DNA from 4 places in the Streptomyces sp. NPDC058985 genome. Region 1 is predicted to be linked to each of the others. Evidence: riboswitches for the same ligand, from Rfam matches in the RefSeq annotation. Region 1 holds a riboswitch; each other region holds the start of a gene.
What was found. Region 1 has a riboswitch for cyclic di-AMP ahead of ACFW01_RS34035 (M23 family metallopeptidase). Riboswitches for the same ligand answer to the same signal wherever they lie in the genome.

Region 1 (4,202 bases):
GTACGCCAGGGCCGGCGGCCGGCTCCCCGGCGATCCCGTGCCCGACCCGGGCCTCGGCGACGAGCCGGCGCCCGTGCCGCCCGTCGGGCAGCCGCGGCCGTGGCGCACGTCCTACGGCCGGGCCCTCGCGCGCTCGCTCCCCGTACTGCTGATCGTCGTCGCCGTCCTGTACGACATCTTCACGCCGCGCTACTTCACCGCCGGTCCCCTCTACACCGCCGCGCCGCTGGTCGCCGCCCCGATCTACTCCCGGCGGGGCACCGCGCTCACCGGGGTCGCCGTGGTCGCCTCGGTGGTCGGGCTGCAGATCGGCAAGGGCGTCATCCACTACGTCGACTCCCTCACCGAGCTGATCACCATCGCGACGGTCGCCGCGCTCGCCGTCTTCGTCAACGCCTTCGTCCGCCGTACCGACGAGCGCCTCGCCATCGCCCGGGAGATCGCCGAGGCCGCCCAGCGCGCCGTCCTGCCCGAGCCGGCCGAGCGGATCGCCGGCTTCGAGATCGCCGCCTGCTACGAGGCCGCGCAGGCCGGGGCCTTCATCGGCGGTGACCTGTACGCGGTGCAGGACAGCGCGCGCGGCGTCCGGCTCATCGTGGGGGACGTGCGGGGCAAGGGCATGGGAGCGGTGGCCGCCGTCGCCGTGGTGATCGGCGCCTTCCGGGAGGCCGCCGAGCAGGAGGCGACGCTGGAGGCGGTGGCGCAGCGCCTGGAGCGGGCGCTGGCCCGCGAGGGCACCCGGCGCGACGGGCTGGACGCCTTCGAGGGTTTCACCACCGCCGTCCTCGCCGAACTCCCGCACGGCACCGGGACCGTACGCATCGTCAACCGCGGCCATCCGCCGCCCCTGCTGCTCCACGGCGACGGCACCGTGGGACCGCTGCCCGCCCGGGAGGCGGCGCTGCCGCTGGGCATGGGCGAGCTGGGTGTGTGGCCCGACCGCGCGGAGGAGACGGCCTTCCCCGGTGGGGCCACGCTGCTGCTGTACACCGACGGGCTGTCGGAAGCCCGGGACGAGCGGGGGGAGTTCTACGATCCGTACGCGCGGCTGGCCGGTCGCGTCTTCCGCCACCCGGCGAAGCTGCTCGACACCCTCGCCCGCGACGTGCGCCGCCACTCCGGGGGCGGGATGGCGGACGACATGGCGCTGCTCGCCGTACGGCGGCCACGGCGCGGCGACCATGATCATTGTCACGAGCCGTGACGGGGTGGCCTCCCTCCGCATAACAACTGACGCACCATCAGAAAAAGGTGCTGTGAAAGGGAATACCGAGCCGCGGTCAACTCGCCCGGTTTTCACCGACCGTGAGGGGTACGTCCCGCCCGTTCTCGTTAATGATCAAGAGGAACAGCTTGGAATCCGGGCCCCGGGTCTATTAACGTTCGATAACGCAGCGCGGTCGTCCCAGCCGTCACAGAAGGCGGCTCCGTGCGCACGCGCCGAATCCCGCAAGGGAACCGGGGAACCACCACATTGGGGTGAATCGGGCGTTTGACGCCGTGGCAACACGGCTGCATGCGCCCGTAGGAGACCTTCCTGCTCCGAACCCGTCAGCTAACCCGGTAGGCGAAAGGAAGGAAAGGAGTACGCCCACGTGGCGTCCAACCGGCCTGCCCCCGAGGCCCCGTTCGTGCCGAACCGGTACGACTCCGACACCTTCGGCTACGAGAACAACCGCGCCGAAGAGGGCCCTTGGGAGGAGTGGAATCCCACCGAGGACTCCATCCGCCCCGTACGCGGCCGGCACCGCGTCGCCAAGCAGCGTGGCGGACTCGCCCGCAGCTCCACCGTCCTCGGCGTCGGTGTCATAGCCGCCGTCGGCGCGGGCGGTATGGCCAGCGCGCAGACCGGCAAGCCGCCGGTGTCGATCTCCATGCCGGACCTGCCCAACGTCGGCTCGCTCATCTCCGACGAGGAGCCGCAGCCGGAGGGTTCCAGCACCCCGCTCAGCGGCATCGGCGTGACCACCGCCGCCGACACCGCGGAGGGCACCGACACGGCCGGCGCGGGCGAGTCCCTGCGGGCCCGGATCATGGCGCAGGCCGAGCAGCAGCAGGCCCAGGTCGAGACCAAGGCCGCAGCCGCGGCCGCCGCGGCCGCCGAGAAGAAGGCCGCGGAAGCCGCCGCCAAGGCGGAGAAGGAGGCCGAGGCCAAGGCCGCCGCCGCCAAGAAGAAGGCGGAGGAGGAGGCCGCGAAGAAGGCCGAGGCCGAGCGCCTCGCCAAGCTGGCCAAGCAGTTCACGCTGCCGACCTCCTCGTACACGATCTCCTCGACCTTCGGTCAGGCCGGCGCCTACTGGTCCTCCGGCCACCACACCGGCCTCGACTTCGCCGCACCCACGGGCACGCTGCTCAAGGCCGTGCACAGCGGCACCATCACGTCGGCGGGCTGGGACGGGTCGTACGGCTACAAGACCGTGCTCACCCTGGATGACGGCACCGAGATCTGGTACGCCCACCAGTCCTCGATCAGCGTCAGCGTCGGCCAGGAGGTCACCACCGGTGACGTCATCGGCCGCGTCGGCGCCACCGGCAACGTCACCGGCGCCCACCTCCACATGGAGGTCCACCCCGGCGGCGGCTCCGGCATCGACCCGATGGCCTGGCTGCAGAGCAAGGGCCTCACCCCCTGAGCCACCGGCCCCTCCGCTACCCCGCTGGTCCCCGGCGGTCCTGACGGCAACCCCCCGACGTCAGGGCTGCCGGTTTGCGGGGTTTTTGCGTCTGTGCCGGAATGACCTGATCCGGTGCGTTCGTTGACGCCCTACATGACTTCTCTGCGCAAGCTCGGCTCCTCCGACCTGGAGGTCTTCCCCCTCGCCCTCGGCGGCAACGTCTTCGGCTGGACCGCCGACCGGGACCGGTCCTTCGCCGTCCTGGACGCCTACACGGCGGCCGGCGGCAACTTCGTGGACACCGCCGACTCGTACTCCGCCTGGGTCGACGGCAACAGCGGCGGCGAGTCCGAGACCGTCCTCGGCCAGTGGTTCGCGGCCCGCGGCAACCGTGACGACGTCGTCCTCGCCACCAAGGTCAGCCAGCACCCCGAGTACCCGGGCCTGTCCGCCGCGAACATCAAGGCGGCGGCCGACGCCTCGCTGCGCCGCCTGGGCACCGATCACATCGACCTCTACTACACGCACTTCGACAAGCCCGAGGTGCCGGTCGAGGAGATCATCGGCGCGCTGGACGAGCTGGTGAAGGCGGGCAAGGTGCGGCACATCGCCGCCTCCAACATCTCCGCCGAGCGGCTCGCGGCCTCCCTGGAGTTCTCCGACCGCGAGGGCCTCGCCCGGTACGTCGCCCTCCAGCCGCACTACAACCTGGTCTCGCGCGACACCTACGAGGGCGGGCTGCGTGACCTCGCCGAGCGGTCGGGACTGGCCGCCGTGCCGTACTACGCCCTCGCGGCCGGCTTCCTCACCGGCAAGTACCGGCCCGGCGCGAGCGTCGACAGCCCGCGTGCGGGCGGTGCCGCCAAGCACCTGGAGACCGAGCGCGGCCGGCGGGTGCTCGCCGCCCTGGACGAGATCGCCGAGGCCCACGACGCCCCCGTCGCCACAGTCGCCCTCGCCTGGCTCGCGGCTCAGCCGACGGTGGCCGCGCCGATCGCGTCCGCGCGCACGGTGGAGCAGCTGCCCGCGCTGCTGGGCGTGGCGGAGCTGAGCCTGACGGACGACGAGGTCGCGCGGCTGACGCGGGCGTCGGCCTGAGCGGGACGCCGCCGGGGCCCGCCTAGGGGCGGTGGGGGTGGGGACCCGGCGGTGCGTACGGGTGGGCGTACGGGACGTACGGCACCTGGGCCGGGTGCGGCGTCTGGGATGGGTACGGCATCTGGGTCGCGTACGGAGCCTGGGCCGGGTGCGGTGTCTGGGTCGCGTACGGCGTCTGGGCCGGGTGCGGTGCCGGAGGGCCGCCGCCGTACGGGCCGTACGGCCACCCGTACGGGTGGGCCCAGGGCGGCGCGGGCCGGGGTACGGGCGGTGCCGTGGAGCGGGCCGCGTGGTCGAGGGCCGGGCGGGCCGCGCCGCGGCGGTGCCACAGGGCGTCCAGCATCTCCCGCTCCCGCACGGCGTAGTCGGCCCCCGCCCGGCCCCGGCGGCCGCGCTGCCGCAGGAACGCCAGCGAGGTCGCGTACGCCTCGTACTGGGCCACCGCGCGTGCCGCCTCCTTCCCGCCGTGGAGCCGGGCGTGCCGCCGGG
Region 2 (4,202 bases), on a different contig from region 1:
CAGGCTCTCATTATGGTCGTCTCGTGTGACACCGACTGATCGTGTCCGGAGCTTGGGGGACGGGGCGTGGTGCGAGTCCGGTTGAGTGTGGCCGAGCGGCGCGAGGAGCTGCTGCGCGCGGCCGTCGAGCAGATATCGGCGCGAGGTGTCGCGGCGCTGCGGATCGCCGACGTGGCGTCCGCGCTCGGGGTGAGCAACGCGTTGGTGCTCTACCACTTCTCCACGAAGGAGAAGCTGGTCGCCGCCGCCTTCGCCCGGGCCGCCGAGGACGATCTGGCTCATCTGCGCGGACTGCTCGGCCGCCGTACGTCGGCGGTGCGCCGTCTGCGGGCCGCCGTGCGGTGGTACGCCCCGACGGGGCAGGCCAAGGGCTGGCGGCTGTGGATCGAGGGCTGGGCGGCGGCGCTGCGCGAGCCCGTGCTGCGGGACGTCACGCGCGACCTGGACCGCCGGTGGAAGGCCGCGATCGCCGAGGTCATCGCCGAGGGGGTGGCCGCCGGGGAGTTCCCCTGCCCGGACCCCGAGGGCGCGGCCCTGCGGCTGACCGCGCTCCTCGACGGGCTCGCCGTGCAACTGACGTCGTACGGGGGCACGGTGTCGCGGGCCCGGGCGCGGGAGTGGACGGACGAGGCACTCGCCCGGGAACTGGGCCTGCCGCGGGAGGCGTTGGGCCACCCCCGCCGCTGACCCGCCGTACCCCGTCCGCAGCCGGCCTCCGCAGCCGGCCCGCCCGCACGACGCCGTCACGCCACCGAGGCGATCCGCGTCTTGATGTCGTGCGGCGACAGCGCCCCCTTGGCGGTCACGTGGTCGCCCGAGGACTGGCCGCGCAGCCGGCGCCCGATCCACGGCACCAGGTACTCGCGGGCCCAGTGCACGTCGTCCCGGCGTACGTCCAGCGCGGCGCGGTAGGGCAGCGGCGGCCAGGGCTGGTCCGGGTCGGCCGGCACGGGCAGGCCGAGCGCCTGTCCGGCGCGCAGCGCCACCCGTGTGTGGCCCTCCGGCGACAGGTGCAGGCGGTCGGCGTCCCACGCCCTGCGGTCCTGGACGCTGCGGAGCGACCAGAGGTCGAGCACCGGGCAGCCGTACCGGTCGGCGATGGCGCGGACGTGTCCGTTGTACGTGGCGATCTTGCCGCGCAGATGCCTGAGCACGGGCACGCCGCGGGTGTCGAACCCGGTCGTCACGAGGACGGTGCCGGCCGCTTCGGCCAGCGCGGCCACCGCCCGCTCGAACCGCTCGGCCACCTCGTCGGGGTCGGTGCCGGGCCGGAGGATGTCGTTGCCGCCGGCCGCGAACGAGACGAGGTCCGGCGCGAGTTCGGCGACTCGGGGGACCTGTTCGGCCGCGATCTGGTCGAGCAGCCTGCCGCGCACGGCGAGGTTCGCGTAGGTGAAGTCGCCCTCGGGGCGCCGGTCCGCGAGCAGTACGGCGAATCGGTCGGCCCAGCCGACGAACGCCCCGTCGGGGCCGCGGTCGCCGACGCCCTCGGTGAAGCTGTCCCCCAGCGCCACGTACGACCCGATCACTGCTCTGCTGTCATTCTTCGAATCGTCTGCCACATCGGGCCATGATTCACCTTGGAATGTGACCTACGCGACCGTAGGCAGGGGTTGACGGTCGGTGAGAAAGGCCACGCCTAAAGGCTTGGTCAATTGCGGAATACACCGAAGGCCGGACCCGGGGATCGGGGTCCGGCCTTCGGTGGTGTGGGGGCTGCGCCCTGGCCGTGCGTCAGAGAGAGACGCCGTGCGAGCGCAGGAACGCGACCGGGTCGATGTCCGACCCGTAGTCCGGCGTGGTGCGGATCTCGAAGTGCAGGTGCGGACCGGTCACGTTGCCGGTGGCACCCGAGAGGCCGACCTGCTGGCCCGCCGTCACCGACTGGCCGGCGGAGACGGAGAGGGAGGAGAGGTGGGCGTACTGGGCGTAGTGGCCGTCGGCGAGCTGGATGACGACCTGGTTGCCGTACGCACCGCCGGGGCCGGCGGAGACGACGGTGCCCGCGCCGACGGCCTTGAGCGGGGTGCCGGTCGGGACGACGAAGTCGGTGCCGGTGTGGTAGCCGCTGGACCACATGCTGCCGGACTGGTGGTACGGGGTACCGACGGTGCCGCCCGCGACGGGGGAGGTGTAGCCGCTGCTGGTGCCGGCGTCCGAGGTGGAGGCCTTCTCGGCGTCCGTGGACTTCTCGGCCGGCTTGGCGGCGGGCTTCTCCGCCTCGGCCGGCTTCTCGGCGGCGGGCTTCTCGGCGGCCGGCTTCTCCGACTGGGCGGTCTTGGCGCCGACCGAGAGCTTCAGGCCGGGGTGGATCAGCGACGGGTCCGAACCGACGGCCTGGCGGTTGTCCTCGTAGAGCTTCTTCCAGCCGCCGTCGACGTTCTGCTCGTCGGCGATCCGGGAGAGGTAGTCGCCGCTCTTGACGGTGTAGGTCCGCGCGTCCGAGTTCTTCTCGGCGCCACTCGCGGCGGCCTTCTTCGCCGTCGCCGCAATGGACTGGACGGACTGCTCGGAAACGGAGTGCGCGGGAGCGGCGTTGGCGCCGGCGGCCCCGATCAGCGGGAGGGCGAGCGCGGCGCCACCGGTTCCGGCGACGGCGATGGTGCGGGTCAGGCGCATGGCCCTGGTACGGCGGTGCTTACCCTTCGCGGGCATGGCGAATTCCTCTCCGGCGCCTGCGAGGTGAGCTGTCGGGTTCGGGCTGGAGATGCCCGGCCGCGCCGAAACGCGGCTTCACCCCAAGCCGTTCCGGGAACCGGAACAGGCATTCGTACCTGTGGGTCCCCCGCTCCTGCCGGGTACGGGTGGTGGATGAGAGTGGGCTCCGGTCGGCGGCAGGATTAGGCGTCCGTCCGGATCGGTGGTGAACGTAAGGGACCAAGACGCACCCGGACAAGCGAAGGGTTCCACCAGAAGGTGTTCCGATTGATCCTTTACGGGAATTTCCGGTCACACTCCGTCGATTCGGGGAATGGCTTTTCGTGTGAACATCCTTGAAAACCGGCTTGATTACGTGGACATGACGGACGACGCACGGTTACGGATATGACGCTGCTCACGCGCCACTTCTCCACCCTTTCGCAATTCAACGCCAGTTGGGATTAAGGCATCAATTCGGACAGAAGGTGCGAGGTCGCCCTTAATCCCCTGTGGACAACTCATGGGCGCAGCCAGGGGATGCCGTATCGTCGAGGCGAGCCCGCCGCCGAGCAGCGTCGGCGGGGCGGAGTGGGAGGAGTCCCCGTGACGCAGCAGGTCCCGTCGACCGAACCCGAGCTGACCGGTGTGCGCAATTTCCGGGACGTCGGCGGACTGCCGGCCGCGGACGGGCGACGGGTGCGGCATGGCGTGCTGTTCCGCAGCGGCCACCTGGCGCACGCCACCGGGGAGGACGCCGCCTTCCTGGCCACCCTCGGCCTGCACACCATCTTCGACTTCCGCAACGCGGCCGACCAGAAGCTGGAAGGCCCCGACGTCGAGCTGCCGGGCGTGCGCAATGTGAACCTGCCGCTGAGCGACCCGGCCGACGGCGCCGAGTTCTGGAAGATGGTCCGCGACGGCGACCTCGACCAGCTGCACGCGATCCTGGCCGACGGCAAGGGCGCCCGACGGATGATCGCGTCCTACCGCACGATCATCACGGAGCGCACGGAGGAGCACTCCCGGGTGCTGCACGCGCTGGCCGAGGACAGCGTCCCCGCCCTGATGCACTGCGCGGCCGGCAAGGACCGCGCGGGCCTGTCGATCGCGGTCACGCTGCTCGCGCTCGGTGTCGAGCGCGATGCCGTCCTCGACGACTACCTCAAGTCGAACGCCACGCACCGCCGCTACAAGGTGCGCCGCGGCGGCTCCGCCGCCTCGGCCTACTCCCCCGAGGTCATGGAGCTGCTGAGTCCCTTGTTCGACGCGCGCGCCGAGTACCTGGCGGCGGCCTTCGACACCGTCGAGGAGACCTGGGGCGGCGTCGACGCCTACCTGGAGCAGGGCCTGCACCTCACCCCGGCGGCCCGGGAGCGGCTGCGCGAGCGGATGCTGGACTGATCCGGCGCGGCAGCGGTCCGCCCGGCCGCTAGCGGCCGGCGCCCACCTCGAAGAGCAGGTAGAGGAAGCCGCCGAAGACGTGTCCCAGGGCGATGTAGATGAGCAGCCGCACCCACAGGGCGCGCGGGAACTTCTCCTCCATGGATCTCACGGCATCTCCC
Region 3 (4,202 bases), on a different contig from region 1:
GTCGGCGCCTACATGCTGGCCGGTTCCCTGGCCGACCGAGACCACGCCGCGGGCTTCGCCGCCTACGAACACGGCACCCGTGACTTCGTGACCCTGAACCAGAACCTGGTCGGCCAGGGCGGCGCCACCCTCTTCCCGACCACCGCGCGCGCCCTGGAGCAGCGCAACGACCGACTGCGCGACCTCAGCGCCATGCCCGCGCCGGAGCCCCGCCCCGCCCATTCAGCCCTCACCCTGCCCGCCTTCGGCAGCCGCTGATACTCCGCTCGGTTCTCACACCGCCGCTGCCGGACCGGGTGCTTTTTTTCGCACCATTCCGCCTGCCGTATTCCTGCCGACCGGCAGGAATACGGCAGGCGGAAAATCCCCCCGAATTTCCTGCTCTTTGTATACGGGACCCATGTTAATGCCGCAGGCTCGCCGTGTTTACGGGACGTTGCGGGTTCCTCACACGCTCCGTCCTGCCGCCGCCGGAGTCGAATCGCAGGCGGTGTCCCGGTACCGACTGCTCGACGTGCAGCGCCATGAGCGCCCGCGCCCGGTCGCCGTCGCCCCGGGCCACCGCGTCGAGGATCGCGCCGTGCTCGGCCCAGTACTCCACCGGTCCGGCCGGCGCCTCCACGTCGTACATCCAGGCGATCTTGTGGCGCAGCTGGGTCAGCAGCGCCGTCAGGGAGGGGCTGCCGGCGGCCTGGGCGAGGGTCTCGTGGAACCAGCCGCCCAGGGAGCGCAGATCCTCGCCACTGCCCTGCCTGGCACGTTCCTGCCCCAGGCGGACCAGGCCGCGCAACACCTTGAGGTGGGCGTCGGTCCGGCGGCGGGCGGCCCGGGCGGCGCCCAGGGGCTCCAGGAGCGTACGGGTCTCCAGCAGGTCTTCGGCCTCCCGTTCGGTCGGTTCCGCGACGCACGCGCCCGCGTGCCGCCGGGTCACCACGAAGCCCTCGGCCTCCAGCGTGCGCAGGGCCTCGCGGACGGGGACGCGGGAGACGCCGTAGCGACGGGCGAGGAGTTCCTCGGTGAGCCGGCCCCCGCGCACGTGGACGCCGGCGACGATGTCGTCCCGGATCGCCGTGCACACCGAATGCGCCGGAATACGCATGACCGACCTCCGCTTTAATCCCCGTGAAACGTCGACGATTGACGTGTCCAGCGACTCTAGGCCAATCCAGCGGATATTCCGACGGCGGAGCGGATTTCATGGATCTTTTTTGGCCTACGACGGGCGGCTGCGCACCGACGAAAACCAAAAGCCCCGGCTCGGACGGCCGGGGCTTTCGGGTGGTGTCGCGGGGTCCGCCGTCAGACGTTCACGCCGTGGGAGCGGAGGTAGGCGACGGGGTCCATGTCCGAGCCGTACTCGGGGCTCGTACGGGCCTCGAAGTGCAGGTGGGGCCCGGTGACGTTGCCGGTGGCGCCGGAGAGGCCGATCTGCTGGCCGGGTTCGACCGACTGGCCGACGGAGACGCCGACGGACGACAGGTGCCCGTACTGCGTGTACGTGCCGTCGTGCATCTTGATCACGACCTGATTGCCGTACGCCCCGCCCCAGCCGGCCTCGACGACGGTGCCGACGCCGACCGCGTGCACGGTCGTGCCGCTGGAGGCGTGGAAGTCGATGCCGGTGTGGCTGCCGGAGGACCACAGGGAGCTGCCGGCCTGGTACGCGGTGGAGACGTAGGACGAGGTGATCGGCGGAACGAACGTGTTGAGGCGCTTGCGCTCCGCCTCCCGCGCGGCGCGCTCCTTGGCCTCGCGTGCCTCCTTGGCCGCCTCGGCGGCCCGCTCGCGCGCGGCCTCCTGGGCCGCCTCACGGGCGGCGGCGTCCGCGGCGGCCTGCCGCTGTGCGAGGGCCTGGGCGTCGATCTCCTCGGCCAGGGAGTCGCCGATGGTGATGACCGGGGTGAGTCCGCTCCGTTCCGCCTGGGGCTCGGCGGCGAGCGCCGGTGCCGCGAGGGTGCCGACGACGCCGGTGGTGGCGAGAGCCGCGACACCCGCCGCGCGGGCGGTACTGCGATGCATCTTGCTGGGACGCCGGTGCTTCCCGGTGGCGCGCGTGAACGCCATGTAGAGGCTGGTCCTTTCCTTCCCTCTCGCCTACCGGGTTAGCTGACGGGTTCGGAGCAGGAAGGTCTCCTACGGGCCCCCTCGCGACACGCGCGGGCGTCCGATTCACCCCAGGGACTGCGATGGGTCCCCGGCTCCCCTGGCTCGCGCCATGTGGGGACTCGGCGATGACTGTCCGGTGCCGCGGGTGCGGCGCACTGCCTGACGAACAGCCCGGATGACGCTAAACGGGGCTGCGTTCAATCCTCAAACGCAACAAGACTTTTGTAGCGCATGCCACAGGGCAGACGGGCAGCCTCTCCCTCAATTCGGACAAACGGCGGCCCCGGTGACACTCCGGTCACTGGGGCCGCTCTCCGCGCGTGCCGCTACTCGGCCGCCACCACGGTGACTTCACCGATGCCGAGGGCCTCGACGGGCTCCTTGATCTGTGCGGCGTCACCGACGAGGACGGTCACCAGACGGTCGACCGGGAAGGCGTTCACGACCGCCGCCGTGGCCTCCACGGTGCCCGTGGCGGCCAGTTGACGGTAGAGGGTCGCCTGGTAGTCGTCGGGCAGGTACTGCTCGACCTGGTCGGCCAGGGTGCTCGCCACGGCCGCGGCCGTCTCGTACTTCAGCGGCGCCACGCCCACCAGGTTCTGCACGGCCACGTCGCGCTCGGGGTCGGTGAGCCCCTCCGCGGCGAGCTTGCGCAGCACCGTCCACAGGTCCTCCAGGGCGGGGCCGGTGTTCGGGGTGTCGACGGAGCCGCTGATGGCGAGCATGGCGGCGCCGGTGCCGTCCGGCGCGGACCGCAGCACCTGCCCGAAGGCCCGAACGCCGTAGGTGTAGCCCTTCTCCTCGCGCAGGACGCGGTCCAGGCGGGAGGTGAGAGTGCCGCCGAGGCAGTAGGTGCCGAGCACCTGTGCGGGCCACACGCGGTCGTGCCGGTCGGATCCGGTGCGGCCGATCAGCAGCTGCGTCTGGACGGCGCCGGGCCGGTCCACGATGACGACGCGGCCCCGGTCGTCGGCGGTCACCGGCGGCACGGGACGGGGTTCGGCGGCGGAGCCGGTCCACGCGCCCAGGGTCTCGCCCAGCAGCGCGTCCAGGTCGAGGCCGGTGAGGTCGCCGACGACCACGGCGGTGGCCGTGGCGGGGCGGACGTGCCTCTCGTAGAAGGCGCGTACGGAGCCGGAGTCGATGGCCTCGACCGTCTCCTCGGTGCCCTGGCGCGGGCGCGACATGCGGGTCCCGGCCGGGAACAGCTCCTTGGAGAGCTCCTTGGCCGCGCGGCGGGCCGGGTTGGCCAGCTCGTGCGGGATCTCGTCGAGGCGGTTGCGGACCAGCCGTTCGACCTCGCTGTCCGCGAAGGCGGGTGCCCTCAGGGCGTCGGCGACGAGGCCGAGCGCCTTGGCGAGGCGCGAGGCGGGCACCTCCAGGCTGAGCCGGACACCGGGGTGGTCGGCGTGCGCGTCGAGGGTGGCGCCGCAGCGCTCCAGCTCGGCGGCGAACTCCTCGGCGGAGTGCTTGTCGGTGCCCTCGGAGAAGGCGCGCGCCATGATCGTGGCGACACCGTCGAGGCCGGCCGGCTCGGCGTCCAGGGGCGCGTCGAGGAGCACCTCGACGGCGACGACCTGCTGGCCGGGGCGGTGGCAGCGCAGTACCGTCAGCCCGTTGTCGAGGCTGCCGCGGCCGGGCGCGGGGAACGCCCACGGCTTGGGCTCGCCGGCCTGCGGCTGGGCGTGGAAGTCCATGGTGGCGAGGTCGGTCACTTGGCCGCCTCCTCGTTCTCGTCGGTGGCGTCGTTCTCGGCGGCGTGCTCGTCGGTGGGGGCGGTCGGCTCGTAGACGAGCACCGCGCGGTTGTCGGGGCGCAGGCGGGCCTTGGCGACCTCCTGGACCTCCGCCGCCGTCACCTCGAGCACCCGCTGCACGGCGGTGAGGGCGAGCTGCGGGTCGCCGAACAGCACGGCGTACCGGCACAGTTCGTCGGCGCGTCCGGCGACCGTGCCCAGCCGGTCCAGCCATTCGCGCTCCAGCTGGGCCTGGGCGCGCTCCATCTCCTCGGCGGTGGGGCCCTCCTCGGCGAACCGGGCCAGCTCCTCGTCGATGGCGGCCTCGATGACCGGCACCTCGACGTCACCGGACGTCTTC
Region 4 (4,202 bases), on a different contig from region 1:
ACCGGTGTCGCCCTGGTCGGCCTCAACCAGGCCGACGACCAGTCCGTGGACAACCTCAAGATCGGGGTGAAGCTCGCCCTGCTGATCGTGATCCTCGGCCTGGTCTACGTGAAGCGCGACGACGAGAAGGTCGACAAGCCGCTGTTCGGCCTCGTGGGCCTGCTGACCGTCGCGAACATCTTCATCGCGGTGCTGTGGACGTGACGGCGGAGGCACCCGCGCCCGCAGACCGGGCCCCGGCCCGGGCCTGGGCGACCGCTCCCGCCGCGACCGCCAGCCACCCGGCCACCGCGATCCACAGCAGGACCTGGCCGGGTGTGTCCAGCCACGCGAGGTCGATCGCGGCGGCCACGGAGAGCGTCGCCGCCGCCGTCATGCCGAGCGGGAAGGCCGTCGACCAGCGCCGCACGTCGTAGCGGAGCCGCGGCCAGACGAACTCGGCGACCAGCAGGACGACGTACCAGGCGAGGTCGAGGGTGAGCAGGAAGACGGTCACGTCGTGCAGCACGGCGCTGTCGTCGGAGTTCCACAGGTACATGCCGGTCCCGGCCGCCGCGATCAGTTTGGCGCCGGCGAGGGCCGAGATGGCGAGCGCGCCGCCGGCCACCCAGTGGTCACCGGAGCCCAGCGCCACCTGCCGCAGATCGAAGCGGAACAGCGCGATCAGGTAGAGCACGATCCCCAGCCAGAACGGCACCAGCGCCGCGTGCGCCAGCCAGGGTGTCGAGGTGACCGCGGAGAGCGTGGCGCCGAGCACCGCCAGCCCCTCCGTGGCCACGCACCCCAGGAACACCGCCCCCGGCATCCTGCGCCCCCAGTGCCGCACGACCAAGAGGATCAGCACCGGCCACAGGAGCGCCGCCAGTGCCAGCAGCGCGGCGGCCAGGGGCGTCCAGCCGTGCAGCGCGAACCGGGTGCCGAGCACGGTGGTCGCGGCGACCGCGGTGAGCGCGCCCGGTGTCCCCGCCCGCGTCAGCCACTGCGGGCGTTCGACCAGCAGCAGGTAGACGAAGTTCGCCGCCAGGGTCAGCCAGGCGGCGCTGGCCAGGAACAGCGCGATGCGGGACAGGACCTCGTGTCCCGTCAGATGCAGGGCGACCGACAGGATGCCGGTCGCCATCACCGCGGCCCCGGCCGCCGGTGGACGCTGCGCCCACCAGGCGCGCAGGGGGAAGGGGAGAGTGCCTGACGACGTGCCTGGTGACGTACCTGACGACATGCTCCCGATGCTAGAGAGCCGCGCCGGTCAGGCGGGTCGCACCACGCTGTGGATCGACGACTCGCCGTCGTAGTAGATCGACTCCTCGCGGACGTACGCGCCCGGCTTCGGGGCGTGGATCATCATGCCGTTGCCGATGTAGAGGCCGACGTGGCTGAGGTCGTCGTAGAAGAAGACCAGGTCACCGGGTTGTGCCTGGGAGACGGGGACGGTCGTTCCGGCGTTGACCTGGTCGTACGTGACGCGCGGCAGTGTCACCCCCGCGGCCTTCCAGGCGGCCTGGGTGAGGCCGGAGCAGTCGTAGGAGCCGGGGCCGGTGGCGCCCCAGACGTACGGCTTGCCGATCTGGGCGCGGGCGAAGCCGAGCGCCTTCTCGGCCTTGGTGCCGTACGACGAGTCCGGCGTCGAGGAGCCCGACGAGCCGCTGCCGCCGGACTCCGAGGAACCGGAGGAGGTGCCACCGCCGCTCTCCTGCCGTGCGGCCTCCTCCCGCCGCTCGCGCTCCTCGGCCTGCTGCCGGGCCTGCTGCTCGGCCAGCTCCGCGGCCTTGCGGGCGGCCTCCTCCTGCTTCTTCTTCTCGATCGCCGCGAGCCGGGCCTTCTCCTCGGCGGTCAGCTTCGAGAGCAGTTCACGGGCGGTGGCGAGCTTCTTCTGGACGGTCGACTTGGCCGTCTTCAGGTCCTTCTGCGAGCCGGTGAGCGTCTCCAGGCTCTCGGCGGCCTCCCGGCGCTTCTTCATCGTCTCGGACTGCTGCGTGACGTAGTCGTCGACCGCGGTCTTCTGGCGGCCGGTGAGCCGGCCCATCAGCTGGTTCTGGTCGAAGTACTCCTGCGGCGAGTCCGCGAGCAGGAAGGTCGCCGTCTCCGGGACCGCCGTGCCCGTGCGGTACTGCGCGGAGGCGAAGGAACCCAGTTCCTCGCGCGCGTCGTTGAGCTTCTGGGTGCGCTGGGCGACGTCGTCGAGGAGGGTGTCGACCTTCTTGCGCTGCTTGGCGGTCTTCTCCTTGGCCGCGTTGTACTTCTCGGTGGCCGACCCCGCCTGGCGGTAGAGGTCGTCGACCTTCTTCTCGACCTCTTCGAGGCTCGGCCTGTCGTCGTCCGACGGCGTGGCGTTCGCCGTCTGGGACAGCAGGGCGACGGAGGTCAGGGCCGCCGTGGCGAGGGCCGGGGTCCGTATGCCCGCGACGCGTGAACCGGTGGGGCGCGACTTGCGGTGCGACGCCAAGGAGGCGCTCCTTCCAAGTGCTCCGCCTACCGGGTTAGCTGTCGGGTTCGGGCGGCACGGAAGGGTTGCCCTACGGCGGACCGTCCTCGCGGGAGGCGGTACGGCCGATTCACCCCAAGTTCTCGGTTGGGTCCCCGGCTCCGGGCGCCGTGGCGGGCACGTCGGACTCGGCGGAGGCCGCGCGGCCCGGCGAGGTTCGCCGGAGGGGGTCGTTCGGCCTGCCCGCACCGTAGCCAACTCGTGTGGCCGCTGTGAAGGTTGGTGGGTGATATGCCCGATACATTTTCGTTACCTCGGCGACGGGTGTCACTCTTCGTATCCCGGCACGTCGCAGGGCGTACCGGTGTGAGGTGTCCCGGCCATTTTCCGGGGTGGCGCCGGGTTGTCGGTGGGGCGCCCTAGACTCGGAGAGCGATGAGCAGCCTCTTTGACGACAGCTTCCTGGCGAGCCTCCAGACCCCCCGGGGTCATGAGGAGGAACCCCCGCCGCCGCCCGAGGACGGTCACGGACCGGAGCCGGTCCCGCACGACCTGTTCGGCGGGAAGTTCGACGCGCCCCCGGAGCGCGACCGGTACTACCGGGACGGCGCCCCGCGCCCCGCCCTGGACCCGGCCGCCCTCCTGGACGGGCTGAACGACAACCAGCGCGCCGCCGTGGTGCACTCCGGCTCCCCGCTGCTCATCGTGGCCGGCGCCGGCTCCGGCAAGACCCGCGTGCTCACCCACCGCATCGCCCACCTGCTGGCCGAGCGCGGCGTCCACCCGGGCCAGATCCTCGCGATCACCTTCACCAACAAGGCCGCCGGCGAGATGAAGGAGCGCGTCGAGCAGCTCGTCGGCCCGCGCGCCAACGCGATGTGGGTGATGACCTTCCACAGCGCCTGCGTCCGCATCCTGCGCCGCGAGTCGAAGAAGCTCGGCTTCACCTCGTCCTTCTCGATCTACGACGCCGCCGACTCCAAGCGGCTCATGGCGCTGGTCTGCCGCGACCTCGACCTGGACCCCAAGCGCTTCCCGCCCAAGTCCTTCAGCGCCAAGATCAGCAACCTGAAGAACGAGCTGATCGACGAGGAGGACTTCGCCGCCCAGGCCGCCGACGGCTTCGAGAAGACCCTCGCCCAGGCGTACGCCATGTACCAGTCGCGGCTGCGCGAGGCCAACGCCCTCGACTTCGACGACCTGATCATGACGACGGTCAATCTGCTCCGCGCCTTCCCGGACGTCGCCGAGCACTACCGCCGCCGCTTCAGGCACGTCATGGTCGACGAGTACCAGGACACCAACCACGCCCAGTACGCCCTGGTGCGCGAGCTGGTCGGCGGGGCGTCGGAGCACCCCGTCGACGTGCCGCCGGAGGCCGAGGTCCCGCCCGCCGAGCTGTGCGTGGTGGGCGACGCCGACCAGTCGATCTACGCCTTCCGCGGCGCCACCATCCGCAACATCCTCCAGTTCGAGGAGGACTACCCGAACGCGACGACGATCCTCCTGGAGCAGAACTACCGCTCCACTCAGACCATCCTCACCGCCGCCAACGCGGTCATCGAGCGCAATGAGTCCCGCCGGCCCAAGAACCTGTGGACCAACCAGGGCGCCGGCGCCCAGATCACCGGGTACGTCGCCGACACCGAGCACGACGAGGCCCAGTTCGTCGCCGACGAGATAGACCGCCTCACGGACGCGGGCGAGGCCAAGGCCGGCGACGTCGCCGTCTTCTACCGCACCAACGCGCAGTCCCGTGTCTTCGAAGAGGTCTTCATCC

Region 2: linked by a shared signal. The riboswitch ahead of ACFW01_RS03530 (peptidoglycan DD-metalloendopeptidase family protein) and the one ahead of ACFW01_RS34035 (M23 family metallopeptidase) in region 1 are both predicted to bind cyclic di-AMP.
Region 3: linked by a shared signal. The riboswitch ahead of ACFW01_RS17420 (M23 family metallopeptidase) and the one ahead of ACFW01_RS34035 (M23 family metallopeptidase) in region 1 are both predicted to bind cyclic di-AMP.
Region 4: linked by a shared signal. The riboswitch ahead of ACFW01_RS00250 (C40 family peptidase) and the one ahead of ACFW01_RS34035 (M23 family metallopeptidase) in region 1 are both predicted to bind cyclic di-AMP.

The regions. Positions count from the first base shown of each region.
Region 1 is NZ_JBHYJX010000058.1:20,153-24,354, reverse strand. Features, by position in the region: gene ACFW01_RS34040 (PP2C family protein-serine/threonine phosphatase) at 1-1,204, shown strand, start outside; cyclic di-AMP (ydaO/yuaA leader) riboswitch at 1,429-1,584, shown strand; gene ACFW01_RS34035 (M23 family metallopeptidase) at 1,596-2,633, shown strand; gene ACFW01_RS34030 (aldo/keto reductase) at 2,769-3,713, shown strand; gene ACFW01_RS34025 (PrsW family glutamic-type intramembrane protease) at 3,736-4,202, opposite strand, start outside.
Region 2 is NZ_JBHYJX010000003.1:94,308-98,509, forward strand. Features, by position in the region: gene ACFW01_RS03520 (TetR/AcrR family transcriptional regulator) at 67-687, shown strand; gene ACFW01_RS03525 (SGNH/GDSL hydrolase family protein) at 744-1,529, opposite strand; gene ACFW01_RS03530 (peptidoglycan DD-metalloendopeptidase family protein) at 1,735-2,655, opposite strand; cyclic di-AMP (ydaO/yuaA leader) riboswitch at 2,660-2,817, opposite strand; gene ACFW01_RS03535 (tyrosine-protein phosphatase) at 3,244-4,041, shown strand; gene ACFW01_RS03540 (DUF6126 family protein) at 4,070-4,183, opposite strand; gene ACFW01_RS03545 (XRE family transcriptional regulator) at 4,189-4,202, opposite strand, start outside.
Region 3 is NZ_JBHYJX010000017.1:30,239-34,440, forward strand. Features, by position in the region: gene ACFW01_RS17410 (FAD-dependent monooxygenase) at 1-258, shown strand, start outside; gene ACFW01_RS17415 (GntR family transcriptional regulator) at 404-1,099, opposite strand; gene ACFW01_RS17420 (M23 family metallopeptidase) at 1,300-2,064, opposite strand; cyclic di-AMP (ydaO/yuaA leader) riboswitch at 2,077-2,241, opposite strand; gene ACFW01_RS17425 (M16 family metallopeptidase) at 2,433-3,821, opposite strand; gene ACFW01_RS17430 (M16 family metallopeptidase) at 3,818-4,202, opposite strand, start outside.
Region 4 is NZ_JBHYJX010000001.1:57,554-61,755, reverse strand. Features, by position in the region: gene ACFW01_RS00260 (hypothetical protein) at 1-204, shown strand, start outside; gene ACFW01_RS00255 (tellurite resistance/C4-dicarboxylate transporter family protein) at 182-1,219, opposite strand; gene ACFW01_RS00250 (C40 family peptidase) at 1,247-2,443, opposite strand; cyclic di-AMP (ydaO/yuaA leader) riboswitch at 2,452-2,626, opposite strand; gene pcrA (DNA helicase PcrA) at 2,858-4,202, shown strand, end outside.